4 regions of the Paenibacillus sp. PvR133 genome follow, and region 4 is predicted to be linked to each of the others. Evidence: a T-box and tRNA genes for the amino acid it is inferred to sense, from the RefSeq annotation. Region 4 holds a T-box; the other regions hold tRNA genes.

Region 1 (7,634 bases), 180 kb from region 4:
AGCAGCACACGCCATTCATAACGGCATGACGGCTGTTCCTTCGCTTCATAAAGCACAGCATGGTGAGAAAGTTACATTCGGTTTGTTAACCCAGCTAGTGCTGGAAAATGCACCGAAAGAAGAACTGGAAACCGTGATTAAACTGGTTAAGGATGTAGGCCTTCCATTGACGCTTCGTGACTTGGGTGTAGAGGAATTTGTTGAGGCTGAATGGCGCCAAGTGGCTGAAGCTGCTTGTGCATCGAATGATACAATGGTCAACATGCCGTTCCCAGTTAGTCCTGCTGACGTGTACAATGCAATCATTGCAGCGAATGCAATAGCAGAATCCTATCAAGAATAGTTTCTTCCTAAATCACGAAAATGGGTTTACAAAAACGGGTCTGTCACATCACTGGCAGACCCGTTTCGTTTACGTGCACTAACATGTGAAACGAAAGAGGGGACCAGGGACTTATATCCTATCTTGTTCTGACCGATATACATGTAACAGGGAAATTAGGTTGGTTACACAGCAGGAGGAGATTTGATGTTGGTGCATGGTAAAACACGTAGGGGCAACTTGTACATCCATATGTCCAGCGGTTTTCACAAAATTGGAGATTATCGGGAAGAATATTCTGTAGCACCGGGTGATCGGCTGATGTCTAGACTGTCCAAGCGGATCTACACCATTGTATCCGTACATCTTGGTGAAGAGGCTTATGCCGATATTGATCTAGAAGAGGTTATTAGAAATAGTTAGAGTGCTTTATTTGGATTTGGTATAAAAAAGCTTCCACTTCGCTCTAGGAGCAAAGTGGAAGCTTTTTTCTTTCAGCGTAGGGACTCATGAAGAAGGTCTCGTGTGATGATATTATTTTGGTTCATAAAATGTCTGATTGCTGCTTGTGAATTGGTTGCAGACAGCTCCTTTCCCCATGTCATGGCATAGGCCCAGGCTGGCTGATTTTGCAGCACCTTCGCACTTGGCAGAATATCACTTTCTCCGATTCCCATAGGCTTGCCCTGCGCAAGCTTTAGCAATTCGGTGTAGTAGGAGGGTTTGTAATCATTGTTATAGATATCAGCTGCAAGAATATCTACTCGGTTAATACCTGGGAAGGACAAATTATAGGGAGTGCTATATGCGTTTGGAGCATTGGGACTCCACACCCACAACAGGTTATCCAGATGATGGACATGAGTGAACCGATCATACATTAGATTCCACAACTTAGCATAATTTTGCTTGTTTCCCCACCAAAACCAGTTGCCGTTCATTTCATGATAGGGCCTCCATAAAACAGGTACATCCGCGTCTCGTAAGGTCTTAAGGGACAAAGCCACCTCATCCAGATCAGCGATCAGTTGTTTATATTGCGGGGTACCCGGCGTGATGTAACGATTAAATTCAGCTTGAGTAATTTTTGCTTGTACGTTTTTCCACGTTTTAGGTTTGCCAGGAAGCGCCTGATGGAAGGTAACAGCTACGATTCCGCCGTCCTGACTCCATTGGATAGCACTATTCACAACATGCTGACGTTGCTCTCGTAGGGCTGTACGGGACTGGTTAGCCAATCCTCCAAACTCATAGCCGTGAAGTCCTGCGTATTGTCCGCTGATTTGTTGTAGCTTGTTATTTTGTTCATCCGGTGCCTCTAAGTAATCATGCTGCCCGGAAATTAGCATATCATCCGGTACATTAGATAGGTAGGCAAGTAATTGCTTGGCTTTGGCAGAGGCCTGAACATTAATTGGCGGGGCGGCATCGGCAACAATGAATGATTGCTGAGAGCCGCTGAAGAGTAAAACAAGCATTAGCAGTAGCACCCTCTGTAACCAAAAGCGTGTTGAGTGAGATTTCATGGCGCTCCTCCTTTGATGCATGGTAATGGGATTAGTATTTTTCTTTTTGCTTTCTAAGCTGTATATAGGCGCTAATAATAATCACCAACAGACTAATCGTGGCCCATCCATTGAATTCCTGTAAGTGTATCCAGTTGTCCCATACAAGGAAACCTAAAATTACAACGAGCAAACCCATTGCAAGATACATTTTGGTTTGTGCTGGACGTTGGGTTCGTTTTGAAATCCAATGTATGATGCCGAAAACGATGGCTGCCTGAAATAAAAATATGCCCATCATCATTAAACTTGCTATAAAGATTGGGGACATCGGTATCCTCCTCCTGGGTTTACAAACAGAATATGCAGGTTGTAACCGGGATGTGGATTCTTAGATGTCAATTTAATTATAAGTTGAGTAAACAAATGAGCGCTGGTTACGATCTTGAACAAGTTGACTAAATTATACCATAACTACCGTCCTGCAATGAAAGACGTCTAAATACCCACTCTACCTTGATTCGACATCATACTTTATATTCAGCGAAATATTGACATATGGATGTACACTTCACATATATGAAGATGCAATCAGAAATATATGTGAAGTATATGCATAAGAGCAACGCGAAATCGACGGAAAAGTTTGGTATGATTAAAGTGGATTGAAAAGGAGGTGCTCTTATGAATGAAGAAAACAGACCATTCTCTAGGTCAGCAGATGCTGAAGGAGCCAAAGCGAACTTTGATGCCAATCAGCGGAAGCTTCTCTCCGAGGGAGTGCCTAGCTTATGGCGTCAGGTCAGCAACCTGCTGATTCTGGTTGGCGTGATTGCATTGATTATCCTTTTAGGTCGAGTGCTCTAATGAGATATCCAAAAAAATCGAAAAGAATTTGAAGAATTAGGGATGTGAAATGGTGTTAAAGGCAGCTTTACTTTTTATATTGGCTGGCATCGCTGAAATTGGAGGAGGATATTTGGTTTGGCAGTGGCTGCGTGAAGGAAAGACATGGTATGTCGGACTTTGCGGCGGAGTAATCTTGGCTGTGTATGGAATCATTGCTACCTTTCAGGTTTTTTCCTCTTTTGGGCGTGTATATGCAGCATACGGAGGTGTCTTTATTGTTCTTTCCATTGCATGGGGCTGGTGGATTGATAAAAAGACACCCGACTTGTACGATTTCATTGGTGGATTGATTTGTTTGGTCGGTATAGCTGTAATCCTATTTCCGCGATCAGGATGATAGGACGAAAAACCCTATTTTATTTTTGAAAACATGACTATAGGTCTACAAAAATAAGCTTCATATTCCGAAATAGAACTTAAGGAGGGGGTTCTATGAACTGGAATCAAATGAAGCTTAGATTGAAATTTGGTAGTGCTGTACCGAAGAGTGAAGGTAATTTCTCTTTTGGTATCATGTGTGGACTCTTAATCAGCATCGTGCTGTGGATATCAATCATTGGCTGGATCATGCTGATCTTTAAGTGATTTTACGAAATCACTGTACATATCAAAACAAATGAATTAAGGACTGCTCACAAACCTGTGTCTTATTACCCATGCTTTATTTTGTGAAATCGTTACGTAACTTGTCTATCCCGCGACCTATGGCTTCATCAATCATATCGGTAGCAGCAGGTGTATCTGCATCGGTGTCAGGAATGCGATTAAATCCTGGCTCGCGCTTGTCCAGGGATTGTTTATGTTCGATTTGATCGTCAGTACGATTCTTTTCAGAGTTATTATCTCTCATAGCACATCACAGCTCCTTTTATTAGGCATATTCAGCTTCTATACTTTACATAAACGCTTGTGCTCCAGACTAAACGTTGATAAAAATAAAACCGGGAGGGAGTAAATCCCGCCCGGTACTTCCCAAACAACTAGCGATGCTCAATCAGATCAATCGCTCCCAGAACAACATGAGCCAGTCCGAAACCGAGAATGCCTGTAGCTGCAAGTTTGTACTTACTGCTCAGCAACACAGCGCCTGAAGCCGATACTACCGTTCCAAGAACAGCTGGAATCATACCTTCACGCATTCGTAACACCCCTTCTGGTAGTTTGGAAAGACGTTTATTAGTGTAATTCAAATGTGCACAAGTTATACAAAAAGAGAATTTTATTATTTTTTTAAAAAAACACTTTACAATTCGATAAAATTATCGTATTATATGTTGGTGCCCAATTGAACGACATTTACATAACGAGAACACTTCTTAATCAGATGCGTGTTTCTCAGATACTTGTAAGACAAGTAAGTGTAAAGATTAGCGTTCCTAAATTTATGCCGGGGTGGCGGAATTGGCAGACGCACAGGACTTAAAATCCTGCGGTAGGTGACTACCGTACCGGTTCGATCCCGGTCCTCGGCATTCTTGATTTATAACGGACACATCAAAGTTAAATGAACGAAAATAACGCGAGGTTCTGTGTACCTGCGGAATACTCCGTAACAGGTATGTAGGATCAACAAAAAACGTCTCACCGTTAACATACGGAGAGGCGTTTTTTGTTTTGGAAAAATTAAGCGATCTTGTAACAGAGAGTTGGAGCCTTTCTATTGCATCAATTGTTATAATCATAGGACAACGAAATTAGGCCTTTATAATTAAATAGTAAGTATTTCTAAAAAATGAAGTGGCCTAAAACCTTAAATCAGAATGTTGTTGTTTTTAATTAACTATTGGGAAGGTGGTTCGGTGAAGCTGATATGAATCTGACTTTTCATATGGAACAGTTAAGAGTCTGTTTTATGAATTTCATCAATTATGTATATTTTGTAATGGATGAGAAAACAAGAGACATAGCTATTGTTGACCCATCATGGGATTTATTGAAAGTAGAGTTCTATCTTCAACAATTGAATGGCGATCTCAAAGCGATACTATTAACTCACTCACATTGGGATCATATTAATTTGGTAAATCCACTCCTGGAAAAATATAATCCGCAGGTATTCATGTCAACAAACGAAATCGATTTTTATCATTTTAGATGTAGAAATTTACATTCAATTAAAGACAAGGATTCAATCCAGGTCGGTGAAACAGAAATTAAAAGTCTTTTGACTCCCGGACATACCGCGGGAAGTGTATGCTATCTTTTATCAGATCGCTTATTTACTGGGGATACAATATTCATTGAAGGTTGTGGCTTTTGTGACCCAAATGGAGGAAATCCAATAGAATTATATAATAGTGTTCAAAAAATAAAGCGAGAAATTGATGACTCTATTCAAATTTATCCTGCTCATTCATTTGGTAAAGCGCCTGGTTTTACACTCAATCACCTCATGGATGAAAATATTTATTTTCAATTTACGAGTAAGGAATCTTTTATTAAATTTAGAATGCGTCCGAACCAAAAGGGCCTGTTCGATTTCAAATGAGTCTGTATTGTGGCCCAGTTCTAATGGTGAGAGAAAATCTTAAATATAAAAAATAATACATAACGATCTATCATTTGTCTGTGCCCCAGATGCTCAAGTTAACTAGAGTAAAACACTCGGATCAGTTCTTTTATAAGCCGCCAGAAACGTTGAAGCTGTATTCGAAAGATAATAATGACTTCAAATTAAGCATTTTCAGAAAGGTTTGCGAATCCAATCTGAACTTGGCCGTTTCCAATCAACTGTGAATTGACAGGGTTTGAGTAGAGGATTATAATGGAAAAACATTATTCCAATTATATGATTATATGAAAAATAAAGGAACTTTTCTGTGGTTAATCGCTGGCGGGTCACGTTAACCATCAAAGAGGGATATATCGTGAGAGATTGTAGCTTATCAAGTAGGATAAGTGAAAGGGCGAAGCTATGTATATGGGTAGTAGACATTATAGGAGATGAGTTGGCAGTACGTTTTTATAGGAGATGAGTTAAGTGAGCTGGTACGTGTTTTTTGTGCGAACGGGTAGGGAAGAACAGGTCAAGCAGCTTATTAATGAGTGGTTGGATTCTGAAGTCTACAAACCCTTTATACCACTCCAAGAGAGACTCTTTAAAGTAGCAGGAATAGTAAAGAAAGAATGGGCTCCTTTGTTCCCAAGCTATGTATTTATTGAGTCGAATTTACCTGACTTGCAGTTCGTAACCAGTACAAATTCAATGATTTGCACTTCTAGTGATATCATTCGTTTATTGAGATACTCGAAGTTTGAAGCTTCAATGAGAGATTCGGAGAAACAAATGTTAGAAAGTCTATGCAATGATAGCTATTGTATAGAATCATCAACTGGAATTATTGAAGGAGACAATATACGTATCCTAGATGGCCCACTTAAAGGAAGGGGGAGTATAGTTAAGAAAATAGATAGACATAAACGACAAGCGGTCATTCAGTTAGAATTTATGGGTGATATCAGGTTAGTGAGAGTAGCTTTGGAAATTATAAGTAAGGTTTAAAGTGGAGAACTCGTGACGAGTTCATACTCCATGAGGAAGCTTTCAGAACCCTTAAGGGATTTGAAGGCCTTTTTTGATTTGGACTGCTAAGTTAGTAGTTTACTAGGGGGGATATGCGTAGCCTCGTATGCAGAACAACTAATGTTGAAGCGGGAAGATGCCGTGATGAAGGCGGCCGTCAGTTTTGTCCATGCAGATTATAACGCAGACGCTCCCCTTGATCGAGAAGTCTTTCATTCGGATGAGTGTAGTTACTTCGAGAGTTTGGTATTCCATCGGCGGAAATCCAACTTTGTGCTTGGCAGGCTAAGTGCCAAACAAGCAGTTTCGGTGCTGTTAAGCGAGCCAGACCTGCGCAACGTAAGTGTGGAGTCAGGTGTCTTCGGCCAGCCCATGCTTCGAATCAATGGTGTCCACAGCTATCAGGTGAGCATTGCCCACTGCGACTATATCGGAGCGGCTGTTGTTTTTCCCGAAGCACATCCCATGGGCATTGATATTGAGAGGATTGATTCTAAGCGAAATAAGACAATTGAAAGCCAACTGACGGTGGAAGAAAAGGAAAGAATCTCTGTCGTGCGGGGAGTAGGGGAGTACTCAGCTTTATTGACGGTTTTTTGGACAGTGAAGGAGGCCCTGTCGAAAATATTACGTACAGGTTTTACAACATCGCTGCATGTACTTGAAATGAATGAGACCAGGTTTGTGGATGGATACTTCCAAAGTACATTTTCACATTTTCCACAATATGCTGCCCAGTCTTACCAGTTAGGTGACTATATCTGCACGATTGTAGCACCGAGAAAGACGGAATGGAGTATGAATACTTCTCGGCTTTATGAAAAATTCAATGCAAGTTTTCATCGAAATCCGTTTGTAGATCATGTTTACTGAACACCAGGTTTGTTGAGTTTTAAATCATTTATTTTTTAGGAGGATACCTATGCATAAGGAAGAAGTATTCGATATCGTTAAACGTTGTATTCGTGAAGTGCTTCCCGAATTACAAGATCACACGTTCGAGTATGGAGATCGATTGGTGGATTTGGGTGCAGATTCAGTAGATCGGGCTGAAATTGTAAACAAGACGATGGAAACATTATCTCTTAATATTCCGCGCGTCGAATTGTCTGGCGTGAAAAATATAGGGGAATTGACAGATGCACTTTATGCAAAATTATGAAAAACCTGAGTTAGTCGTTACGGGGATTGGCGTGACTTCGGCGATTGGGCAGGGGAAGGCTGCTTTTGCCTCGGCGTTGTTCAAAGGGCAGCATGCATTTGGCGTCATGCAACGCCCTGGCAGAAGAGGCGAAGCTTCATTTATAGGTGCGGAGCTGCCACCCTTGTCTTATCCGAATGCATTATCCAAACGAATGTTACGTACAGCATCATT
Region 2 (7,634 bases), 2.0 Mb from region 4:
GACAAGAAAATAGACCTGTCCATCACGGCGTTCGGCCACTTTGTTCCAGAACTCAAAAAGCACGGAGTCAGATATATCTTAATCCGGCCCACTTTGGAAAACGTTAAAGAGACCATAAGCGAGATCATCAACGAAATTACCATCCTCAAGCTTAAGAGCCAGAGGGCAGTTGTTGCATGCTTATCGGCCAAAACGGCGGAGTCGCCATCTGAAGAGCAGCTTCATGAGCTGAAAGTCCTTGTCGGCAGGTTTCTGCGCAGCGTGAATCTGGCAGACACGGCCCAAATTTCAGAAGGCTTTGTCAGACTATACACCACCTACGGAAATTTCATGAAAATCACCTCTAACGCGCATAACTGCACCCTGCTGGAGTATCTGGAAGGATACATAAGCGACAAGGTGAAAATCGGGTGGGGCTCGGGGCATGAATATTTTCAAGCTAACGTCAACGCCACCAAAGCTCACAGACAGGCGGAAGCCTTTACGGGCAGCTGCAGCTTTTTTATAAACGAGGATCAGAAGGTTATCGGCCCAATGCGGAGTATGAATGTCATACAGTTCTCTGAACAGGGGGACCCGGAAATCATGGCGTTAGCCAAAACCATCGGAATAAACAACATCAATTTGCAAAAAATCATGTCCTATGCAGAAATCATGAGAACCAATAAATTATCCTCTGAGGATGTTGCTGAGTGCTTGTCCATGACCGTCAGAGGTGCAAACCGTATTCTTAACAAAATTGAAGAAAGTAAATACGTGCAAACGGTATTTGAAAAACGGGACAACAGTAAAGGGCGGCCCAAAAAATACTACGAGCTGTTGTTTCTGGACAAAGAAGGGCGCAAAATAAGCAGATGATACGCATTGGCAAAAAAGGCATATTTTCAAAACTGAAAACGTGCCTTTTTTGCACTTATTTACCAAGTCAAATCATTTCCTGGTCGGACGACCAGCTCTGTACATGCTGCAGGAACCGCCGCGTTGCAGGGGAAGCATATTTCATCGAGTTGACCGCGATGCCAAGGGAACGGAAGCTGTGCTCCTCCAGCTCGAGCATGGCTACATGCTCATGCTGAAACCGGGTGACCAGCTCCGGTAGGATGCTGATGCCCAGGCCTTTCTCTACCATAGCTATGATCGCATAATCATCCCCGGCGGAGAACTTGATGTTCAGCTTAATCCCGGCCTTCTCCAGTACCCGCTGCACATCATAGTCCGAGCCGGGCTTCGGAATGATGAAGTCCTCGTAGGCGATCTGGGCCTGTGGCATATAAGTGGCTTTAATCAGCAGATGGTCGGTGGAGTGAGTCGCCAGCATCCGATCCCGCTTTACCTGCTGCTTGAGCTGCTCATTCCATTTCAGATTCTCCCGGATGGGCTGAAGAACCTGTTTCCCGTTCACCGTCAGCTTCACACCAGAACGGCTGCGCACGAGCAGCGGGAAGCCGAATTCTTGCTCCAGGCTGCTGATCGTATGGCTGATGCCGGATTACGTGAAGCCCAGCGCCTCCGCCGCCTTCGTCAGACTGCCCAGCTCCACCACGCCAGGAACACTTCATAATGAGCAATACCTTGCAAATTTCGAGTATGCAAAAAGCCCTTGAATCTCCTCGACAGGAAACTCAAGAGCTCGTTCATTGTTAAATTGGTGCGGTCGAGAGGACTCGAACCTCCACGGGGGTTAGCCCACACGGACCTGAACCGTGCGCGTCTGCCAATTCCGCCACGACCGCATATAAGTTGTCGTTTATCCTCGAAAGATCAATCTTTCTTAGCGACAAGATAGATCATACCATGGTCATATCTAGATGTCAAACCTTTTATGTTCGTTAATTTCCTCTTGATAAAAAGGGAATAATAAACTAAAATAAGAACATAGGTTCTCATGAATGAATGTTCCTTTTCTTCAATCGGTTATGAATTATCATCACATTTTCCTAAGGCGGTGAATGGTCATGACTTCTTTAGATACTACTCAGCATGAATGGTCTCTTGTGAAAAGTTATCTGCTCCTTACCTTTATTCAAAAAGTATTTGAGCGGGACAGCCTAATTCTTGAAGAAAGCGGTATGCTGAAAACCCCTGATCTTTATGTCGAAATGGTTAACGCAGGTGTAGATCGTACCGGAATCCTGCTGTCTGAAATAAAACATGAATTTAATAAATATCACATTCATGTTCTGGACATACAACAAAACCACTCCGGCGTTCACGCCACCTATATAAGTAAAGGCAATCAAGAGCAGTTTAGTATGGCTATGCCAGCATTCCGTAAAGAAATGTATGAGCGGATGCGAGCATATCTGGGGCTCTCGACCTCCATTCCTCATACAGCTGCCCTTCCTTTACTAAAGAAACATCGCCCCGAATTACCAAACAATTCAACTTCCAAACCCCTACGCATCATTGAACGAAGTTTGGTTACATCCTCTTTGGCCTATAAGCGTAAAACGTCTCGCCCTGCTGCTTTTGCCGCAAGCAGAAGAGCATAATCCCCGCACAACAAACACGCAAAAGAAAGAAGCTTCCGCAGACACCAACTGTGCTCGGAAGCTCCTTTCCATAACCATCATATATCAATATCGATCTATATTCGCTATCACGAAGTATAAGCATATCTATTAATGATTTGCTTTATTGCAACGCCTTCTGTACACGCGTAACCCCTTGACTTAGAGCATGTCCTCCACCTACTGCTGCGGCCACAGCAATGGTCTCCATAATTTCCTGATCACTGGCTCCTTTGGACCGCGCCTCGTCCACGTGATAAAACGTGCATACTTCATTGTTGGCAAATAAGCCAATGCCTAGCGCAATCAGTTGCTTGGTTTTCTCATCTAAGCTGCCGGCTTGAAAGCACTCTCCGGTAAAGCGATGATATGCATGAACTACCTCGGGCAACTGATCTTCCAAATGGCTGATTTGATCCTTGTATGCATGTACTTTTTCGTCCATAACCGTCATTGACACAGCACGTCCTCTCTGTTGGATTTCCCTTCATTACTGTGTCCGATTTAGAGTTTCTGTATGCCTAATGAATCGCTCAGTTATTTTTATCCAACACCCATTTGGAACCCCTTCCTAACCCAGATCTATCGGATTGTGACGCGGCTCGCCGAACGGCTGGTATGTATAACTGCGATCCAACTTGACCACACGTCGATTCTGGCGGCGAATAAGCACCTGTTCATCATCCCATGCCAGTACAATGCCAACAACATCGTTGGACTCCAATCCATCGCGTACGACACGCACCTTTTCACCGGAGAGTCGATAAGCATCCAATTCTTCGTCCATAATCATCCTTGTCCCCTCCTTATTCACTTTTTTAACACAGCAACCATGATTCTATATACATGAAAAAAGTTTAAAAAGAGACCTAAACAATCATTTAGGTCTCTTCTCTCTTACTACTTATATGGATTGCCAACAGAGCGACAAATTATCCCGACTGGTTTACACTGTGATCATGTTCTTTTGTATCGTTCTTCTCGTACCAGAAGTCCAGCACTTGTGCAGACAACACTCGCTGATCTACATACTCCACTTGGTGAGCAGTAAATTCTTCTTTCCAAGAGAAGGACAATTCTTCGCATAGGTTAACCAACGTCAACAACTCAGACCAGGCCACATAGCGTTTATACCAAAAAAACTGAGGATGTTCAATCATATAGGGATACAAATCGTCGAATTCCGTATGCTTACAATCCAAGGCACGCTCAAAGTGTACTTTAGCCGCTGCCAGTTTTTCCAGAAAAAACTGTTCGGTCAATTGTTCTTTCCCCATGTTGCTGCCTCCTCTCCAAAACCTTATCTATATTATAAGCGAAATTGAAGCTCATGCAAAGGTTATTATTAGAAATAAGGATCAGGAGTTTTGAATTGTTACTATTCAGCAAACTCAATCTTGCCGTCAGCTAACGACGAAATTTTGACCAATGACTCTACACGAATACCCTGCTCACGGATGGTTCTCGCTCCGGCCTGAAAGCTTTTTTCCACCGCGACACCAAATCCAACCAACTCCGCTCCAGAGCGTTGAATGATTTTAACCATACCTCGCGCCGCATCACCATTAGCAATAATATCATCAATGAACAGAACACGGTCATCTTCGTGAATAAATTGACGAGACAGCATAATATCCGTAACAATACCTTTTGTAAACGAAGGTACGCGTTCACACAGCGCGTCTGGATCAGCTAATAGGGTCTTTTTACGACGAGCAAATACCAACGGTACACCCAATTCCAATGCTGTCGCAAACCCGATGGCAATGCCTGAGGACTCCACGGTCACTACTCTGGTGATCTTCTCTTCCCGGAAACGTGCTGCGAACTCTCGTCCCATTGCCATTGTCAGCTCTGGATCAACCTGGTGATTAAGCAAACCATCCAGCTTCAGCACCTGATCTGATGCAATCACGCCTTCATTTAAAATTCGTTTCTTTAATACTTCCATTACATGACCTCCCACGACATTCCTATGCGGTAAAAGTACCATACTTCACCCGCCGCTTTCAAGCTGTAGCTGCTTTTCATGCGGTCATGTGACATTTTTTTTACGCTTGTTCCAGAACCATGCGGTGATTCCTCCCACAACGATTAAAAGAATAACGACCAGCCCTATCCGATGCGTCACCTTCTCCATTAGCTTCGCCACCTGCTCCCAATGCATGCCCACCGCATGTCCAATCCCCAAAAATGTACCGCACCACAGCAAAGCTCCTGCTGATGCATAACTGATATAGCGAAAAACGCCTAGACGGGTTGTACCTGCCAGATATGAGGATACATGTCTCAAGCCGGGGACAAAATATCCGAACAGGATTCCCCAGGTACCGTAGCGCCCAAACCAATTTTCAGAAGAGGCAATTCTAGAAGGCGTAAGCCTCACCCATTTTCCGTATCGATGCAAAAGTGGTTTGCCCAGCAGACGCCCCAGGGTATAGCTAAGCATCATACCCGTCATACTACCGAAAAATGTGACTGCCAGTGCAGCAATGAAGTTGTAGTGCCCTTGAGACACGAGCCCGCCGAAGGCGATCATTAGCACTTCGTCGGGTATCGGCATACCCGCAACTCCAAGTGCAAGCAAGCCGAACATTGCCAAATATCCGTATTCCAGTATCCATGCAAGGATTTGACCCATAAATTACGCTCCCGTCAAGCTACTCATTAATTCACTTTAATTATTTTCAGTCTCATCCAGTCATGTCCTATTTCAGTTGAACATAGTTTGTATTATATGCTCGCTGCAGCGTTATTCAAGCAGGCAAGGAGGGACTGGGGATGAAACGTAATATTCATGTTTTCCAGATTGCTTTTACATACATCGGTACAATCGTCGGTGCCGGATTTGCTACCGGACAAGAAATTCTGCAATTTTTTACGCAGTACGGTCGTTGGGCTACACTCACTATTATGCTATCCACAATCATATTTGTATGGTTGGGTACGAAAATGATGCTGATCGCTCATGATATTTCAGCCAAATCCTACGAGGACCTGAACAAACATCTTTTTGGCGCCAATGCCGGGAAATGGATTAGCTGGTTCACACTCATCGTGCTGATTGGCGTAAACAGCGTCATGCTGGCAGGAGCTGGCTCTGTTTTTGTAGAGCACCTTCACCTGCATTACCAAACCGGACTGCTTATTACACTGATTGGAACTTATTTGCTGCTAAGTAAAGGCATTAAAGCCATCTTGCATATGAACACCGTGGTTGTCCCTTTGATGATCATCATGTCTCTTCTGCTCGTTCACAGCACGCTCTCCATGCCTAATCCTCAGAGTTTTATTACGAATACGACAGATCACAGTACATTTCGAACCTTGCTCTCTCCACTGCTGTACACGTCCTTCAACCTGACTATGGCCCAAGCCGTGCTTGTACCCCTTGGCAGCCAAACCTTTTCCCGAAGAACCATCCGCTGGGGCGGAGTTTTGGGCGGAATTGGTGTCGGATTTATGCTGATGGCTGCGCACTTTGCCATGTCAGCACATATGCCGGGCATTCAGCAATTTGAAATCCCTATGGGAAGCATTGCTTACCGTCTGGGTGCCTTTGTCGAAATCATATACATTCTACTCATTTTCATGGAAATCTTCAGTACCTTTGTGGCTGACATTTATGGAGTCAGTCTGCAAATTCGTCAGCATGTCCAAATTTCGCCCAAGCTCATCACACTATTCATTATGCTCACCTGTTTTTTAATCAGTCAGTTCGGCTTCAGTTCACTGTTATCTGTCCTTTATCCTATTTTCGGAATGCTCAGTCTGATGTGGGTTAGTAAACTGATCATAGCAGGACGCGGGAGACCTTTCCGTTCCTCACGTCCTCGCTCCAGCTTTCGGCATTCCGATTCCAAACCAGGTGATACTCGTCATGGTTAATGTGGAAATTTCAAATACATTTTCTTCAACTCGTTAACCGCCCGACTTAAAGAATAGCTTGATTTAGCCTTATCGCAGGCAGATCTAGCCAGCTCATAACGATAGGCAGGGTCAGCAATGACCTTCTCTAAAGCGTCTGCCAGTGCCCTCGGATTGTCGGGTGGCACGAGCAGGCCATTTACCCCATCCTCAATCTGCTCCGGTATTCCTCCCACTTCTGTACCTACCAATGCCAGACAACTCAACGCTGCTTCCGCAAATACCGAACCAAAGGCCTCCGCCCGAGAAGGCAAAACAAATACATCAAAGAAAGGCATAAACTCTTCTGGATGAAGGGTATATCCATAAAAAATCGTCTCATGGTATATATCGAGCTGTCGTGCCATCTCTTCCAGCTCAGGGCGAACCGGACCGTCTCCAATAATATGAAGCACAAATTCCAGATTTCTTTTTTTAAGTTCAGCACAGGCCCGCAATAAAATATCCAGTCCTTTCGCCGGAACAAGGCGGCAAACGGTTATGAGCTGTGTCACTTCATTTTCGTGTGGAATGGGCTTGAAGCGCTTCTCATCATATCCGTTCGGAATGACTGCAATGTCTTGCGGATTCTGAACGTAAGGAGTTAAGTAATGCTGAAAAGAATGAGATACCGCTATCAAGCGATCCGCCTTCTGCTCCATTTCCCCATACAGTGACACCAAGAATTGGTGTTCAGGCCCGTTCTCCTCTATTTTCCCGTTTAGAATTAACTCCTTCTCATAGGAAGAGTGAATCGTCTGTACGAGCGGAATGTCAGGAAAAACAGTTTTCATGGCGATTCCGGCAATAGGATGATGGGCATGAATGAGGTCATAGGGCTTCTGAATACGAAGCCGTGTCCACCACAAATAGTCACGGTACGTCTGAATATATTTTTGGACGATTGGATATTGTTCATATCTCGTCCAGTCAAAGGTATCAAAAGTTACTTCGTCCCTACCCTTGTTGCGAATCCGTTTAGGGATTGAAAATAGCTCCATTTCCCAACGGGGGGATGTAAATCGCTCTTGCAGATATGGAATCATGGATGAAACGCCTCCCGGTTGCTCGGGTGGGAAAAAGAGAGCCTGTAGCAATTTCATGACGTGCTTCCCCTTTCAAGCATTAAACTGCCCGGATCACAGATTGTATGTATAGGTTTCCGGATTTTCTGAAAGATGATATATTGAGAATAAATGTTAGTCACAAAAGAAAATT
Region 3 (7,634 bases), 2.1 Mb from region 4:
TTATAACATACGAAGCGAACCAGATCATGAATTGTGCCGGAGCCTACAGCAAGTACAGCCTGACTCTTATCCGCCACACCCAGCAGCACTTTCATAATGTAGGTCTCATCAGCAATCACATCCCCTACAGCATTCGGAGGTAAGCGGACGACATCAACTGTCAAACCTGCCTCACGAATCAGCTCAGCCACTTTTGTTCCAGCCGCCGCCGAAGTATGTTCATCTTCTACCAGAGTTACATGACGATAATCCTGTTGGTTCAGATATGGAACAACAGACTGCAGTGCTCCATCCCGTACCTCAATAAACAATTCAACCTTTCGGTGAGGATGATCAGCGTTACTAGCCTGCGCCTCTTCGTTCCACAGCTTGATCTGCTCATTCATATTCATTTCATCAGCCTCCTGAAAAAGGAATAATTTGCACAAGAATGATCCATAATGATTAATAGATTCCGTTTGAAAACGATTACTATTTAATTGTACGCACAAGTGTATGTCCAAGTCCAGCGAAAAAGTACAAGTTGCTTTTTAATTTATACATTTGAAAGGAACATGTTTATGAAATTTGGAACGGATATTGCCTGCGCACTTGGTTTACTGGCAGGTACAACGTTTGGCAGTGGTATTGCATTTTTGTTCGGCTGGCAAGCCTATCGAGCTCTGACTTCTGTTGCAGTCTTTGGCGTTGCGGGGATTATCATTACCATTGCCGTTTTTCGCTTGCTGCACCGTAAGTCGCTTCCCACGTCTAATTCTCGATAAATGCTGTTAGTGAAACGAGTGCAACTTGTTCTTTGCCAATATACATAAAAAACGGGCACTCTTAAGCAATTGCATCGCTTGAGAGTACCCGTTTTTGTTTTACAAATATCACTTATGAAAGTGTATCAACCTATGGATTAACGTCTAATTCATAATCAATTTCATCAAACCCGAATCCAAATAATTGGAGGAAATCCAGACGGTATTGTTCGAGATCACCCAATTCAGATACGTTTTCTGTAGTGATTTCGGACCAAGCTGCTTTGACAGCCTGCTGCACATCGTCTCTCATTTCCCAGTTATCCAGCCGAATGCGTCCTTCTTCATCCGTTTCCACAGTGGACCCACTGTATAGCGTCTCGAACAGACGTTGTGCCTGCTCAATACATCCCTCGTGCAGTCCCTTTTCCTTCATGACCTTAAACAGCAAAGAAATATACAAAGGTACGACTGGAATAGCCGAACTGGATTGTGTAACCAAAGCTTTATTCACAGAAACGTAAGCTTTTCCATGATAACGCTCCAGTTGCTTTGTTAAAGTATGTGCTGTAGCTTCCAAATCATTTTTAGCTTGGCCAATGGTTCCTTTACGATAGATAGCCTCCGTAATTTCGGGACCAATATACGAGTAAGCCAGTGTGGTTACCCCTTCAGCCAGCAGATCAGCTTCTTCCAACGCTTTCAGCCACAAGGACCAATCTTCGCCACCCATTACCGTAATGGTGTTCTCAATTTCCTCCTGCGTAGCCGGTTCTAGCGTAATTTGTGATACGACACCTGTATTCGTATTCACTGTTTTATTAGAAAAAGACTGTCCGATAGGCTTGAGAACGGAATTAAAGGTCTCACCCGTATCGGGATGTGTCCGTCGCGGTGAAGCGACACTATACACAATCAGGTCTACCTTGCCCAGCTTTTCCTTTACCAGCTTCAACGTCTCCTGCTTAATTTCATGAGAAAAAGCATCTCCATTAATGCTTTCTGCTATGTAGCCAGCTGCTCTGGCCGCTCTTTCAAAGGCTACCGTATTGTACCAGCCTGCTGAAGCCGTGCGCCCCTCTGATGCGGGACGTTCATAGGATACCCCTATGGTGTCCGCTCCCAGACCGAAGCTCGCAGCAATACGAGAAGCCAGCCCATATCCAGTAGATGCTCCGATCACAAGTACCTTTTTAGCTCCTTGTATTGATGTGCTATCTTTGATGTAGTTGATCTGACGGTTAACATGAGCCGCACATCCTGCAGGATGTGCAGTCGTACATATGAAACCACGAATTTTCGGTTTAATAATCATTGCAAGGGTCCCCCTACTTTGGCATTCATTTAATATGGATGGAATGGTTGTCCAGTCATAACTATATAGCAAATCAGCTTGCGGCTCAACACATAACATAACACTTGAAGACAGCCGAAGAAAACTACCGTAAACATCATAGTCTGCAACGCTTTTTTACTCCACTATTCATTTTGAATCATTTTCTAACAACATCACATCTTCTCCTTGCTGTTGTCTTATTTGGATATTAGCCCTTCCCCAAGAACACATTAAGTCAATAATTTCATTTGCTGTAATTCCATATTCCGTTATATAATACTCCACTTTTGGAGGCATTTGATTATACACATGTCTACCTATGATACCATCCTTTTCAAGTTCGCGAAGTTGCTGTATAAGAACCTTTTGAGAAATGCCCGGAATACTACGCTGTAATTCACTTGTCCTTTTTCTACCAGACATTAATAAACAAATGATTAATGATTTCCATTTACCTCCGATGATCTCAAGTGTTGCTTCTATGCCTAAATTATATTGTTTCATAGTACCACCTCTTCAACGCTAAAAATAACAAAGTTTATCTAATTAATTTTATAATTGCGTATCTTCACTCTAAGTCCAATGCACACTTTCAAGTAACTATCTTACTTTATTGTGTGTATTTACTTTTTTTGAAGCATACAGAATAATAATAGAGCATCTACAAAGGCAAATATGTTACGTAAGAAAGGTGATTTATGATGAAAACTCTTGTGATTTTAGCTCATCCCCATATCGAAGATTCTAGAGTAAATAACAGATGGAAACGAGAATTACTTCAATATACCAATGAAATTACAATTCACGAAATTTATAAAGAGTACCCAAACTGGAGCATTGATGTTTTGAAAGAGCAAAAGTTACTTGAAGCACATAGTAATATCATATTTCAATTCCCTTTATATTGGTATAGTTACCCGCCTTTATTAAAAAAATGGATGGATGATGTTTTTACTCATGGATGGGCTTATGGTTCACAAGGTGATAAGTTAAAAGGAAAGAAGCTATGGATAGCCATGTCCATTGGCGATAAAAAAGAAAATTACTCACCTACTGGTTCCGTTTCTTTTACTGTAGATGAAGTTATAGCACCTTTTAAAGCAAGCGCAGTGCATGTTGGCGCGATAACATTACCCTATTTCGCTGTCTTCGGAGCCTCATTTCAAGCAAGCGACGAAGACATTAATCAGAGTGCAAAGGACTATATTAAATATATATTTCAGTATAAATAAAATAGTTATAATGGTACACGCATCTTAACCATATAAAAACAGGCTCTTGGTGGCATCCAGCCAATCCAAGAACCTGTAAATGTAGGCTATGATGCGGTCGAGAGGACTCGAACCTCCACGGGGGTTAGCCCACACGGACCTGAACCGTGCGCGTCTGCCAATTCCGCCACGACCGCATATTATGTACTCACACCGATGTTTTTCAATCACGGTAATTAAGATTATATCTTCCATAGAACATAAAATCAAGCCATTTTTATTTTGTATTTTCTATGAATCATTTCCGCAAATATAAGAAAATCACTGGATATCACAATCCATATATGGTAAAATGGGTCCATCAGGAAAGGAGGTGCGTCAACATCAATAATCACATGTTGAGCGTATCCCTTACCCGGTCCGTTATTCTCTAATTTACAGAGTTGACGGAGGCGCGGGATACGGATCAAAGCTTTAATTAAGCGCCACGGGTAGAAAGACCGTCCTCGGACGGTCTTTTTTATTTCAACATCATCTATAAGATTACATACTGCACTGTGAAAGAGGAGATACGATGTCGATTAGACCCGCAAATGTGGAAGAGCTCAACGAGTTGACAGCCATCTGGCTGGATGCTTCCATAGAAGCCCATCATTTTATTGCTCCGCAGTATTGGGCATCACAAGTTACCGAGATGGAAAACAGGTACCTTCCCCTCGCTCAAAACTACGTTATCATACAAGATGATCATAGCATCGGCGGCTTTGTTTCCATGTTGGATGGATACTTGGCGGCTCTGTTTATACGTGTTGATTCTCAAAGAAAAGGCTATGGCAAGTTACTACTAGATTGGATCAAGAAGCAACATGATGAGATTCAATTAAAAGTATACCAGTCGAACACGAAAGCATTTAACTTCTATACCAAAAATGGATTTACCATTCAAGCGGAATCTGTTGATGCCGAAACTGACGAGAAAGAATTTGTGATGGCATGGACAAAACATTAACGATAATGAAGCATCTTTAGCTATATAGTCTTCTTATTTAACCCATAGACCTCGGTATATAAAATCTCTTTAAACGGAGCAAAATCCTGTTCAGCCAGCGCACCTGGATAGCTCATAATTTGAAGCCGCAGATCAGCCTGTCCTTCTCTTAAAGGGGGCTGTACATAGTCAAAATGGTTCAGATGAAACCCCAAACGTTCATAAAAACCAATTCTTCTCCGAGTCCATTCATCCACTGGTGGCTCAACCTCCAGTACTACCGGTTTACCGGACTGTGAAATAAACTTGCTCATAAGCTCTTTACCTAACCCGCCACCTCGTATAGCCGAATCTACGGCAATATGCTCTACAAACCGAAAATCTGTAAACTCCCATCCCGCCAAAAAAGCAATTATTTGCCCTTGTTCGTCCTTTTTGGTAAGTAAACGATAACATGGATGATGAAGCAGAGCCCTCTGTGACTCGGATGTTCTGCATTCCGTTTCAGGAAATGAAGCCTCCATAATCGCATATACTTGAGAGAATTCAAGTTCATTCATTTATACTTTCAACTCCTCTAACGTTAACTTGTTGGTCTACTAATGTCATTTACATTAGGGCCCTAACCCTTTAGACCTTGTTTAATTCCATAAGCGTCAGCAATATGTGTTCCAACAGCTCTGGAATGTCTTCCATCTGATCTTCATTAATTTGTCTGGAAAATCGGAGTTCAATCCTGTTTTGGTATGTAGACGTCTTCTCTCCGTAAATCTGACTAAGCGTTTGTACTGGTCGAAGATCGGGCTTCCAAATTTTGGCCAGTATATTTTCAATCCGGCTGCATTGTGACTCAATTTCACGAATTTCCATGTAAAAACTCAGCAACAAGACACATCCCGGAATTTGATCTTTGATTTCCAAAATTTCCGCAGCCAAGTTGTTTAAATCCGCCTTTAGTTGAATCTCTGCTGTCACACTCGGGTGTTCTCTCAGTCTGAATTGGACAGCAAATTCACGTGACATCACGGACATTTCCAATCTGTCGATCCGCTGTGTAATGTCAATACGTGAATCCAAATTATCCAGATCGTAAACCGTATTTTCCATAGCCACTTTTAAATTATCAAAAACCGTAGGGTCGAACATGTACAATTCACCTCTGCCTATCGTTACAATTTATTATCCAACTCATGTCGAAGTTTGTTCTTAATCCAATGAGTATACCATATATATTTTCCTCCAAGAAACCTAACCTTTAAACAGAAGCCCTAGAAAAAACCTGTAAACAAGCGAAATGCAATTCCGTAACAAAATGTTCTATTATATTTATTTTATTGATAAATATCCCTTTTTATTATTCCAATTTGCTGGTAAATAATATACAATAGTTCATGTTGATTACTAATATATTCATATAAATGAATATAAATCCCAAAAAAGAGAGGACTCTATTCATGAAAAAAACGTTGTTAGCTTCATTAGGTCTTACACTTATGCTGAGTACTACTGCCAGTGTCGCTTTAGCCGAAGAAGCAAATTCTGTACCCGTAGCAAAGGAATCAACACTTGCCTCTGCACTTGAATATAATGAACAGGAGCCAAATGATTGGTTTGAGCAAGCTAACTATTATTTTATTGGTGATGCTGTCATTGGAACCCTTGGTAAAGAGGGGGTGCCCGGAGTCTGGGAAGCCATTGACGTATTTAAATTTAAGGCTTTTGAAGCTCAAAAAGTTCATTTTACAATTCAGGGAGACAGATATTCTGATTCCTGGTTGGAAATGACTGTTTACGATAGTACTGGTCATAAAATTAAACGTTCAAGAGACGGTAACTATTTTTTAGATGTAGAACTTGAAAAAGGTAAGGAATACTACCTAGTCGTCGATGCGCCAGGACTTCAACCTTACACAGGAAATACATTCTTTTATAAAGTTTCTTCTGAAGCTATTTAAAATTATGTAACTTACTTAGTAGTTTAAAAAATCAATAAAACATAACTACGCCAAAAAGCCTCACCCCTTTCTCAAGGGGCGAGGCTTTTGTAGTTCAGTCATTCCATTTGGTGCACTCAGTTCTTTTACCCCTGTGTAAGTCTTACGACAAACGCGAGCTAAAGTCCTCGTAGGAGAACTGACGGATTACCTTGATGCCTTCTTCGTCGTTGTAGCTGGCGATGGCTGGCAGGTTGACTCCGTTGAACATGTGGTTTTTGACCATCGTGTAATGGGCCATGTCGCAGAATACAAGCTTGTCTCCCGGCTTCAATGGCTCTTTAAAGGAATAGTCTCCAATCACATCTCCAGCCAAGCACGTAAGCCCACCAAGTCTGTAAGTATGTGCATACTCGCCAGGCTGGCCTGCATCGATGATATTCGGGCGATATGGCATAGCCAGCACGTCAGGCATATGACATTCAGCCGAAGTATCCAGAATGGCAATATCCATTCCGTTTTTCATCGTATCCAATACGGTAGCCACCAGATATCCAGTATTCAAAGCAATAGCTTCGCCTGGCTCCAGATAAACCTGCACACCATATTTATCCTGAAAATATTGAATACAGCGTACCAGCGTGTCCAGATCATAGTCTTCTCTGGTAATATGGTGACCGCCGCCGAAATTGAGCCATTTCATGTTCTTAATGTATGGCCCGAATTTCTCATCCACGACTTTAATGGTGCGCTCCAGCGTATCTGAATTCTGCTCACACATCGTATGAAAATGAATACCATCCACGCCATCCAGATCCTCAGGTCTAAAGTTAGCCAGGGTCACACCCATTCTGGAGTTGTTGTAGCAAGGATCATACAACGGCGTTTCGATTTCCGAATATTCCGGATTAACTCGAATGCCGATGTCGATTTTTTTGGAAGTTACGCCTTGCACTCTGCTTTTGTAGCGTTTCAGTTGATCAAAGGAGTTGAAAACAATATGGTCAACATATTCCAATAGCTCATCAAATTCACTGTCTACATAAGCAGGTGCGTATACGTGAACTTCCTTGTCCATTTTTTCGCGACCGAGTCTGGCCTCGAACAACGAACTGGAGGTTACGCCTTTTAAATATTTGCCAACCAGAGGAAAGGTCGAAAACATCGAAAATCCCTTAAGAGCAAGCAAAATACTGCAGCCTGTCCGCTCTTGAACGGAATTTAAAACCTCAAGATTTTTGACAAGAAGTCTTTCGTCAACAAGATAACAAGGTGATGGAAGTCCTGTAATATCAATATTCATCGCAGGCCTCAATCAAGCAACGTTGGCGTAAAGTTCTCTTGCCATGGCAATCCGTGTTTATTTAGTGCTTCCATGAATGGATCTGGATCAAATTCCTCAACGTTGTAAACGCCTGGTTT
Region 4 (7,634 bases):
TGAGCTTGTTCAGATCATCGGGAGCACTATTATTTTGTACAAAGAATCCCGTGATCATAAGGAAATCGAGTTGCCTAGAGGATAACACGCGGGGAGAAAATTATGAAAATCGGTATTATGGGTGGTACATTTGACCCGATTCATATTGGACATCTGCTGGCTGGAGAAGCGGCAAGAGATGCCTATGGGCTGGATCAAGTATGGTTTATGCCTTCTCATATTCCTCCGCACAAGCATCAGGCGGGGGCGAGCGGTAAGGAGCGTCTGGAGATGACGAGTGAAGCGGTAGCGGGTCATCCTGCTTTTGAAGTGCTGAATATTGAAGTGCTTCGCGGGGGAGTATCCTATACCATTGACACGATCAAGGAGCTTCAGGAGTTGCACTCTGCTGTGGATTTTTATTTTATTATTGGTGCGGATATGGTGAACTACTTGCCTCATTGGCAGGGAATTGAGGAACTGGCGCAGCGAATTTATTTTATTGGTGTTCGGCGCCCAGGGTTCCAGCTTGCGTTGGATGAGTTGCCGCATTATTTGCAGGACAAGGTACTGATGGCGGATATGCCAGTGGTGGACATTTCGTCGACGGATATTCGAGAGCGTGCTGCGGAAGGGCGTACCATCCGTTATCTTGTGCCTGATCGTGTGCATGACTATATTACAAGGGGCGGTTTGTATGAAGTACAGCCGTGAGCAATTAATGGAAGCCGTATCTGGTCAAATGCCTGAAAAGCGCTGGAAGCACACACTAGGTGTTATGCATACCTCAGTTGAGCTTGCGCAGCGATATGGAGCAGATCCGGATAAGGCCGAACTGGCGGCTATTTTGCATGATGTAGCGAAATATTGGCCTGTCCAGCAGATGGAAGAGGTGATTCGCAGTCATCCCGAATGTAATCAGGAGCTTTTGGAACATGACAAGCAGCTCTGGCATTCAGAGGTAGGATACTGCGTTGCAGCAAGAGATTACGGAGTGGATGATCCGGAAATAAGGAATGCGATCCGCTGGCATACGTCAGGACGCGTAGGTATGAGCCTGCTGGATAAAGTCGTGTGTCTCGCTGATTACATCGAACCGGGACGGGATTTTCCGGGGGTTGAGCATATCCGTAAACAGGCAAAGAAAAGCTTGGAGCAGGGCCTTATCGCTGGATTTGACTCCACGATTACATTGTTGCTGGAAAAGAAAAAGGTTATTTTTCCACTGACAGTCTTGTCGCGCAATGACTTGATTCAACAACTAAAACAGAGAAAAACGGAGGTTCATGAATGACCCTAACTAATGAGCAATTAATGCAAACAGCGGTTGATGCTGCAAATGATAAAAAGGCAATGAATATTGTCGCACTGGATTTGCGGGGAATATCACTAGTAGCTGATTATTTTGTCATCTGCCACGGTAATTCGGATACACAGGTACAGGCGATTGCAACAGAAATTCGCAAACGCGCTCATGATGAAGGTGTAACCATCAAAGGAATCGAAGGAATGGATTCCGCCCGTTGGGTTCTAATGGATTTGGGGGATGTCGTAGTGCATGTCTTCCATCGCGACGAGCGCGAATACTATAACATTGAACGACTCTGGTCGGATGCTAAGGTTGTGGAAAAGGTATGAGTTTGATCGCCGGTACTTATGTCACCATTATGGTGGATCGTGAGGTATCTCCTTTCGGTTATTTTCTCACTGTTGGTGAGCAGGATGTGCTGCTGCATTATACGGAGCTGACACGTGAAATCGAAGTTGGTGAACGGTTGGAGGTATTTATTTTTCACGATACAGAGGACCGTTTGGCCGCAACCATGAAAAAGCCGTTCTTGTCGTTGGGCGAAATGGCAAAGCTTGAGGTGGCCGATGTGCATCCGCGTTTGGGTTGTTTCCTGGAGATGGGATTGGGTCGTCAGCTTTTGCTGCCGATTCGTGAGTTGCCAGAAAACCGAGATTTACATCCTCGGGTGGGCGACTACGTGTATGCCATTATGGAGCATGACAAGCAAGGCAGATTGCGAGCTAAGCTGGCAGGGGAACAGGAGCTGGCTCCGTTGTGCTTCCACGCCCCTGATTCGTGGTTAAATACATGGGTGCAGGCGACTGTGTACAAGCCGCTTCAGATGGGCACATTCGTCCTGGTGGACGGAGGTGTGCTTGGTTTTGGCGCGATTGGAATGATTCATTCCTCGGAGCGTAACCGGATGCTTCGCTTGGGCGAAGAGGTCAAGGTACGGGTCACGCTTGTTCGGGAAGACGGTCGGGTCAATCTGGCGATGTCACCACGCAAGGAAGTAGGCCGTGATGAGGATGCGGAGCGGCTGATTGCTTTTCTGAAAGAGCGTCCGGGCGGCGGCATGCCTTATTCTGACGCAACACCGCCGGATATTATCAAACAACGGTTTGGTATTAGTAAATCCGCCTTCAAGCGTGCGATGGGCAAGCTGATGAAGGAAGGACTGGTTACACAAAAGGAAAACTGGACCTACCTGGTGGAGAATATACCTGAACCGAAGGACGGGAATGGGGAATAAAAAATGGCTTCTTACCGGAAGTTTGCCTATGTGTATGATGAGCTGATGCAGGACATGCCGTACCCGGACTGGTTGCGCTTTGCACGGCAGGCTTGGGATCAGTACGGTATGCCGCATACGGTGGCCGAGCTGGGCTGCGGAACGGGTTCGATTACGATTCCTCTAGTTAACTCGGGCTTCGAGGTGGCTGGAATCGACTTATCCTCTGACATGCTGGCAGTAGCCCGCCGCAAAATGGAAACCACTCCACAGGGACAGCGATTGTTTCGTGAGGGAAGCGTTCGCTGGATACAGCAGGATATGAGAGAATGGATTTTACCCGAGCCTGTGGATTCTGTAATTTCTTTTTGCGATTGTCTGAATTACTTGTTGGAGGAAGAAGATATAATTTCTACTTTTCGCAGAACGCATGCTGGTCTGAAGCCTGGCGGAACCTTCTTGTTCGATGTACATCATCCGCAGACGTTTTTACGTTATGATGAAGAGCAACCATTCGTACTGGATGAACGCTCTATCTCGTATATCTGGACATGTGCGTTGGACACTCCCCGTTGTGAAATTGAGCATCATCTTAGTATCTTTGCGAAAGCAGAACAAGTAGGACGCGATCTATACCAGCGTTTCGAGGAAATACATGTACAACGTGCCTATGACCCAGACTGGATGAAGGCAGAATTGTCCAAAGCGGGTTTTCGTGATGTGAAGGTATATGCGGATTTTGAATGGGTAGAAGCAGAAGATGACGCGGCGAGACTGTTTTATGTTGCTGTAAAATAGCAAGGCTTCATTTAGCGAGTATGGGAAAAGAAAGACGCTTTTCATGATGACATGAAGGGCGTCTTTTTGCACTCATATATTCACTTTATAGCTCAGCTGAAGCTCATCACCCGGTACACCCCGAATGCCCCAGTTCTGTTTGGGTGTTTCAAATATAGTAATCTCAAGATCCTGTGGAGAAATACCCAAAAGATCGTTAATTCTTTGGAATAACAGGTTAATGAGTTGCTTCTTAGCTTCTGTCGTTCTGCCTTCAAAGATACTGATTTCAATAATGGTGTACACCTCAGAGCGACCATCGGCATATATAAAGTCTTCCTGATCCATAGGAAAAAAACGATGAAACCTCTTGTCAGGAGGATATTTGAACGCATCCACCACAGCAGAATGAATCACCTCTGAAAGTTGCTTTTTGATTGGATTTAGAGTTTCTTTTATTCCGTAAATTTTAATCTGTGCCATTTCTCAGCTCACCTTTCTTATCTCAACTCATCTCAACTTGAAGCGATTTAATTCGAAATCATTATAAAACATTCGTATGCATGTGTCATGAACAATTAGTATGAAGAGGGTCTTTAACACCAAAGGTAGTCCTTATTTGACTTTTTTCGCGGTTTTCAATATAATAGTGCCATTATTAACGGTTAAACAATCGCTGATGAGGAATAGTAGCTTTGTCTGGACATGTAGAGAGCCGGCGGGTGGTGCAAGCCGGTTGACAGTGCAAAGTGAACTCGCCTCGGAGATATGCGTCCAACGCAGGAACGCCCTATACAGGTGCTTGTATCCTGTTATTAACCCGCATCGGATCACCTCCGTTATCAGGTGCAAAGGGAGTAGAACGCGAAGAACGCTTTCTGCTAACTAGGGTGGTACCACGGGAATATAACCTCTCGTCCCTAGCGCTGACACGCTACGGGATGCAGAGGTTTTTTTGTTGCATACCGTTTGAGGAGGAAAAGACAATGACAGACACACAGCCGAAGCACGGCTATCAACCGCAAAGTATTGAACCAAAATGGCAGAAATATTGGGATGAGAACAAGACGTTCCGCACCGGGGAAGAGCCGGGCAAACCGAAGTTTTATGCTTTGGATATGTTTCCGTACCCATCTGGAGCCGGCCTGCATGTAGGCCACCCGGAGGGCTACACAGCTACGGATATTGTTTCACGATATAAAAGAATGCGCGGCTACAACGTACTGCATCCGATGGGTTGGGACGCCTTCGGTCTGCCTGCCGAGCAGCATGCGCTGGATACAGGGGAGCACCCACGCGAAATTACGGTGAAAAATGTAAATAACTTCCGCCGTCAAATCAAATCGCTCGGCTTCTCCTACGACTGGGATCGTGAAATCAGCACGACGGATCCTGATTATTACAAATGGACACAGTGGATCTTCATCCAGCTGTACAAGCGCGGCCTTGCATATGTAGCTGAAGTACCTGTGAACTGGTGCCCGGCGCTGGGAACGGTGCTAGCGAATGAAGAAGTTATTGACGGTAAGAGTGAGCGTGGCGGTCATCCGGTCGTCCGTAAACCAATGCGTCAATGGATGCTGAAAATTACGGAATACGCGGATCGTCTGCTGGAGGATCTGGAGGAACTGGATTGGTCTGAGAGTATTAAGGATATGCAGCGGAACTGGATCGGTAAGTCTACCGGGGCAGAGGTTCGTTTTCCAATTGAAGGCTATGACGAGCAACTCACAGTGTTTACAACCCGTCCAGATACACTGTTCGGCGCAAGCTACTGTGTGCTGGCACCAGAGCAGGAATTGGTGGATATTATCACTACGCCTGAGCAAAAGGATGCTGTGCAACAGTACCGTGAACAAGCTGCTCGTAAAAGCGATCTGGAGCGTACGGATCTGGCCAAGGATAAAACAGGCGTATTCACAGGAGCTTATGCAGTGAACCCGGTGAACGGCGAAAAGCTGCCGATCTGGATTGCTGACTATGTACTTGCAGGCTACGGAACTGGAGCGATTATGGCTGTACCTGCTCACGATGCGCGTGACTGGGAATTTGCCAAGCAATTCGGATTGAATATCATTGAGGTTGTCCAAGGTGGAGATGTGGCTAATGAGCCATATACTGAGGATGGACCGCACGTCAATTCCGGCCCGCTGAATGGACTTACCAACGAGGAAGCGATTCCGAAGATGATTGAATGGCTGGAAGCCGAGGGCAAAGGACACGGCAAAGTCACCTATCGCCTGCGTGACTGGCTATTCAGCCGTCAACGCTATTGGGGCGAGCCGATTCCGGTAATTCATCTGGAAGATGGAACGATCAAAACGGTTCCTGAGGACCAACTTCCGCTCGTACTGCCGGAGATGGACAATATCAAGCCTTCAGGTACAGGTGAATCCCCGCTGGCGAACGCAACAGATTGGATCGAAACCATTGATCCTGAGACAGGTATGAAAGCACGCCGCGAGACAAATACAATGCCGCAATGGGCAGGCAGTTGCTGGTATTACCTGCGCTTTATTGATCCGAAAAATGACAAAGAGCTTGTATCCAAAGAGAAACAACGTGAATGGATGCCTGTTGATTTGTATATTGGCGGAGCGGAACATGCGGTTCTTCACTTGCTGTATGCCCGTTTCTGGCATAAGGTACTGTATGATATCGGCGTAGTGGAAACGAAAGAGCCTTTTTATAAGCTGGTCAACCAGGGTATGATTTTGGGCAACAACAATGAAAAAATGAGTAAATCACGCGGTAATGTCATTAATCCTGATGATATTGTCAATACGTTTGGCGCCGATACGCTGCGTATTTATGAGATGTTTATGGGGCCGCTGGAAGCGACCAAGCCATGGAATGAGAATGGGGTAGAAGGAGCACATCGTTTTCTGTCCCGCGTATGGCGCCTGTTTGTTTCCGAGGATGGTAGCCTGAACGATAAAATTACAAATGACGGTGGTAGCGATGAGTTCAATCGTACTTGGCATAAAACGCTGAAAAAAGTAACCGAAGATCTGGATGCACTGCGCTTCAATACAGCGATCAGCCAGCTGATGATTTTCACCAACGATGCATACAAAGCAGACCTTCTGCCGCGTGCAGCAATGGAAAACTTCGTGCAAATGCTGTCGCCGCTTGCACCCCATCTGGCCGAGGAATTGTGGCAGCTGCTGGGGCACAATGATAGCATTACCTACGCGGCCTGGCCTGCTTATGATGAAGCATGGACGGTGGACGCCGAAGTGGAAATTGTTGTGCAAGTGAATGGTAAAATTGTGCAGCGTGCAACGATTGCCAAGGATCTTGATGCTAAAGCGATGGAAGCATTCGCTGTGTCGTTGGACAATGTTCAGCAGGCACTGGCCGGCAAAACGATCCGCAAGGTAATTGCTGTTCCAGGTAAGCTGGTTAATATTGTTGCCGGTTAATTGGCTTTAAGCCGAAGGAGACATCCACCTTTTGCATGTCTTCTTCATACTTGTTGTGCGTGGCTTGTATCAGCTCGGGAAAGACACTATGCAGGCTGATGTCCAACAGTGCGAGAGCTTCGGCGGTAATACCTCCGGGAACCGCCACTCTGGCCTGTAACTCGGCTGGTGTCATCCCGCCTTCCGTGAGTAGCTTTCCAGTGCCGATGATCATTTCACCGGCCAGGGCGCATAGCTCCGTACGGTCTATACCTGTAGCTTGAACTGCGGCTTGAATCCACTGGTCCATAAAAAAGGCCAAGAAAGCAGGACCGCAACTCGAAAAATCCGACGTGATTCGAGTATAAGATTCTTTAACCCGAATCGGCCTGCTGATGTGGGACATAAGCTCTTCCAGAAGGGTGCGGTCCTCCTCTGTAATCCGGCTTCCATGGATGCATAGTGAGGCTCCGCTGCCCACTTGGTGGGTGATACTGGGAATAATTTTGGACACTTTGGCTTTCAGTGCATGCTCCAAAATACGAATCTGCACCGGGCTTGTGATAGATACGACGATTTGCTCTTCTGTAATGACGTTGCGTATTTCATCCGTTACGGCTTTTGATTCCAGCGGCTTCACACAGATAAACAGAATATCGCTTTCCGCTGCCGTTTCACGGTTGCTTTGGGCTGCATGCAAACCTGGATAACGACGGGCTAGCTCGGTTACCTTGGAATGCGTTCGATTGCTTGCTGATATTTGCTGCGCCTTGAGTGCGTTAGAATTAATAAAAGACTCAATTAGCAGACTTCCCATGCTGCCAGTCCCGATAAATCCAACTTTCATTGTTCAACGTCCTCCTTTCATACTTTGCGGTATAGACGCTGTGCTGTCAGCTGTCATTCTTCTTAGTGTATGCGCCTGGTCTTGGCCGACATGACGAATTTTATG

Evidence for each region. A T-box is a leader RNA that pairs with one kind of tRNA and senses whether it is charged. The one in region 4 lies ahead of leuS (leucine--tRNA ligase), so its partner is inferred to be a tRNA-Leu.
Region 1: it has a tRNA-Leu gene. The T-box ahead of leuS (leucine--tRNA ligase) is inferred to sense a tRNA for this amino acid. The anticodon was not compared.
Region 2: it has a tRNA-Leu gene. The T-box ahead of leuS (leucine--tRNA ligase) is inferred to sense a tRNA for this amino acid. The anticodon was not compared.
Region 3: it has a tRNA-Leu gene. The T-box ahead of leuS (leucine--tRNA ligase) is inferred to sense a tRNA for this amino acid. The anticodon was not compared.

The regions. Positions count from the first base shown of each region.
Region 1 is NZ_JAFIBS010000001.1:5,064,648-5,072,281, reverse strand. Features, by position in the region: gene JOE49_RS22090 (glycerol dehydrogenase) at 1-343, shown strand, start outside; gene JOE49_RS22085 (hypothetical protein) at 530-745, shown strand; gene JOE49_RS22080 (glycosyl hydrolase) at 817-1,848, opposite strand; gene JOE49_RS22075 (hypothetical protein) at 1,880-2,158, opposite strand; gene JOE49_RS22070 (hypothetical protein) at 2,512-2,694, shown strand; gene JOE49_RS22065 (YnfA family protein) at 2,747-3,073, shown strand; gene JOE49_RS22060 (hypothetical protein) at 3,169-3,321, shown strand; gene JOE49_RS22055 (hypothetical protein) at 3,398-3,586, opposite strand; gene JOE49_RS22050 (hypothetical protein) at 3,717-3,875, opposite strand; tRNA gene JOE49_RS22045 (tRNA-Leu) at 4,123-4,208, shown strand; gene JOE49_RS22040 (MBL fold metallo-hydrolase) at 4,547-5,224, shown strand; gene loaP (antiterminator LoaP) at 5,717-6,238, shown strand; gene JOE49_RS22030 (4'-phosphopantetheinyl transferase family protein) at 6,380-7,132, shown strand; gene JOE49_RS22025 (acyl carrier protein) at 7,182-7,421, shown strand; gene JOE49_RS22020 (beta-ketoacyl synthase N-terminal-like domain-containing protein) at 7,399-7,634, shown strand, end outside.
Region 2 is NZ_JAFIBS010000001.1:3,272,381-3,280,014, reverse strand. Features, by position in the region: gene JOE49_RS14540 (transcriptional regulator) at 1-858, shown strand, start outside; gene JOE49_RS26360 (LysR family transcriptional regulator substrate-binding protein) at 926-1,402, opposite strand; tRNA gene JOE49_RS14530 (tRNA-Leu) at 1,647-1,733, opposite strand; gene JOE49_RS14525 (YhjD family protein) at 1,956-2,492, shown strand; gene JOE49_RS14520 (carboxymuconolactone decarboxylase family protein) at 2,635-2,964, opposite strand; gene JOE49_RS14515 (hypothetical protein) at 3,082-3,303, opposite strand; gene JOE49_RS14510 (hypothetical protein) at 3,443-3,787, opposite strand; gene JOE49_RS14505 (xanthine phosphoribosyltransferase) at 3,889-4,461, opposite strand; gene JOE49_RS14500 (DedA family protein) at 4,546-5,151, opposite strand; gene JOE49_RS14495 (YkvI family membrane protein) at 5,292-6,398, shown strand; gene JOE49_RS14490 (glycosyltransferase family 4 protein) at 6,395-7,519, opposite strand.
Region 3 is NZ_JAFIBS010000001.1:3,186,305-3,193,938, reverse strand. Features, by position in the region: gene JOE49_RS14125 (sn-glycerol-1-phosphate dehydrogenase) at 1-392, opposite strand, end outside; gene JOE49_RS14120 (hypothetical protein) at 561-764, shown strand; gene fabV (enoyl-ACP reductase FabV) at 895-2,058, opposite strand; gene JOE49_RS14110 (winged helix-turn-helix transcriptional regulator) at 2,227-2,583, opposite strand; gene JOE49_RS14105 (NAD(P)H-dependent oxidoreductase) at 2,781-3,311, shown strand; tRNA gene JOE49_RS14100 (tRNA-Leu) at 3,404-3,487, opposite strand; gene JOE49_RS14095 (N-acetyltransferase) at 3,865-4,299, shown strand; gene JOE49_RS14090 (GNAT family N-acetyltransferase) at 4,320-4,838, opposite strand; gene JOE49_RS14085 (hypothetical protein) at 4,909-5,424, opposite strand; gene JOE49_RS14080 (hypothetical protein) at 5,733-6,233, shown strand; gene nspC (carboxynorspermidine decarboxylase) at 6,376-7,515, opposite strand; gene JOE49_RS14070 (saccharopine dehydrogenase family protein) at 7,524-7,634, opposite strand, start outside.
Region 4 is NZ_JAFIBS010000001.1:5,246,855-5,254,488, reverse strand. Features, by position in the region: gene yhbY (ribosome assembly RNA-binding protein YhbY) at 1-85, shown strand, start outside; gene nadD (nicotinate-nucleotide adenylyltransferase) at 103-693, shown strand; gene yqeK (bis(5'-nucleosyl)-tetraphosphatase (symmetrical) YqeK) at 677-1,273, shown strand; gene rsfS (ribosome silencing factor) at 1,270-1,617, shown strand; gene JOE49_RS22885 (CvfB family protein) at 1,614-2,522, shown strand; gene JOE49_RS22880 (class I SAM-dependent DNA methyltransferase) at 2,526-3,299, shown strand; gene JOE49_RS22875 (tautomerase family protein) at 3,372-3,761, opposite strand; T-box leader at 3,946-4,203, shown strand; gene leuS (leucine--tRNA ligase) at 4,265-6,703, shown strand; gene comER (late competence protein ComER) at 6,684-7,529, opposite strand.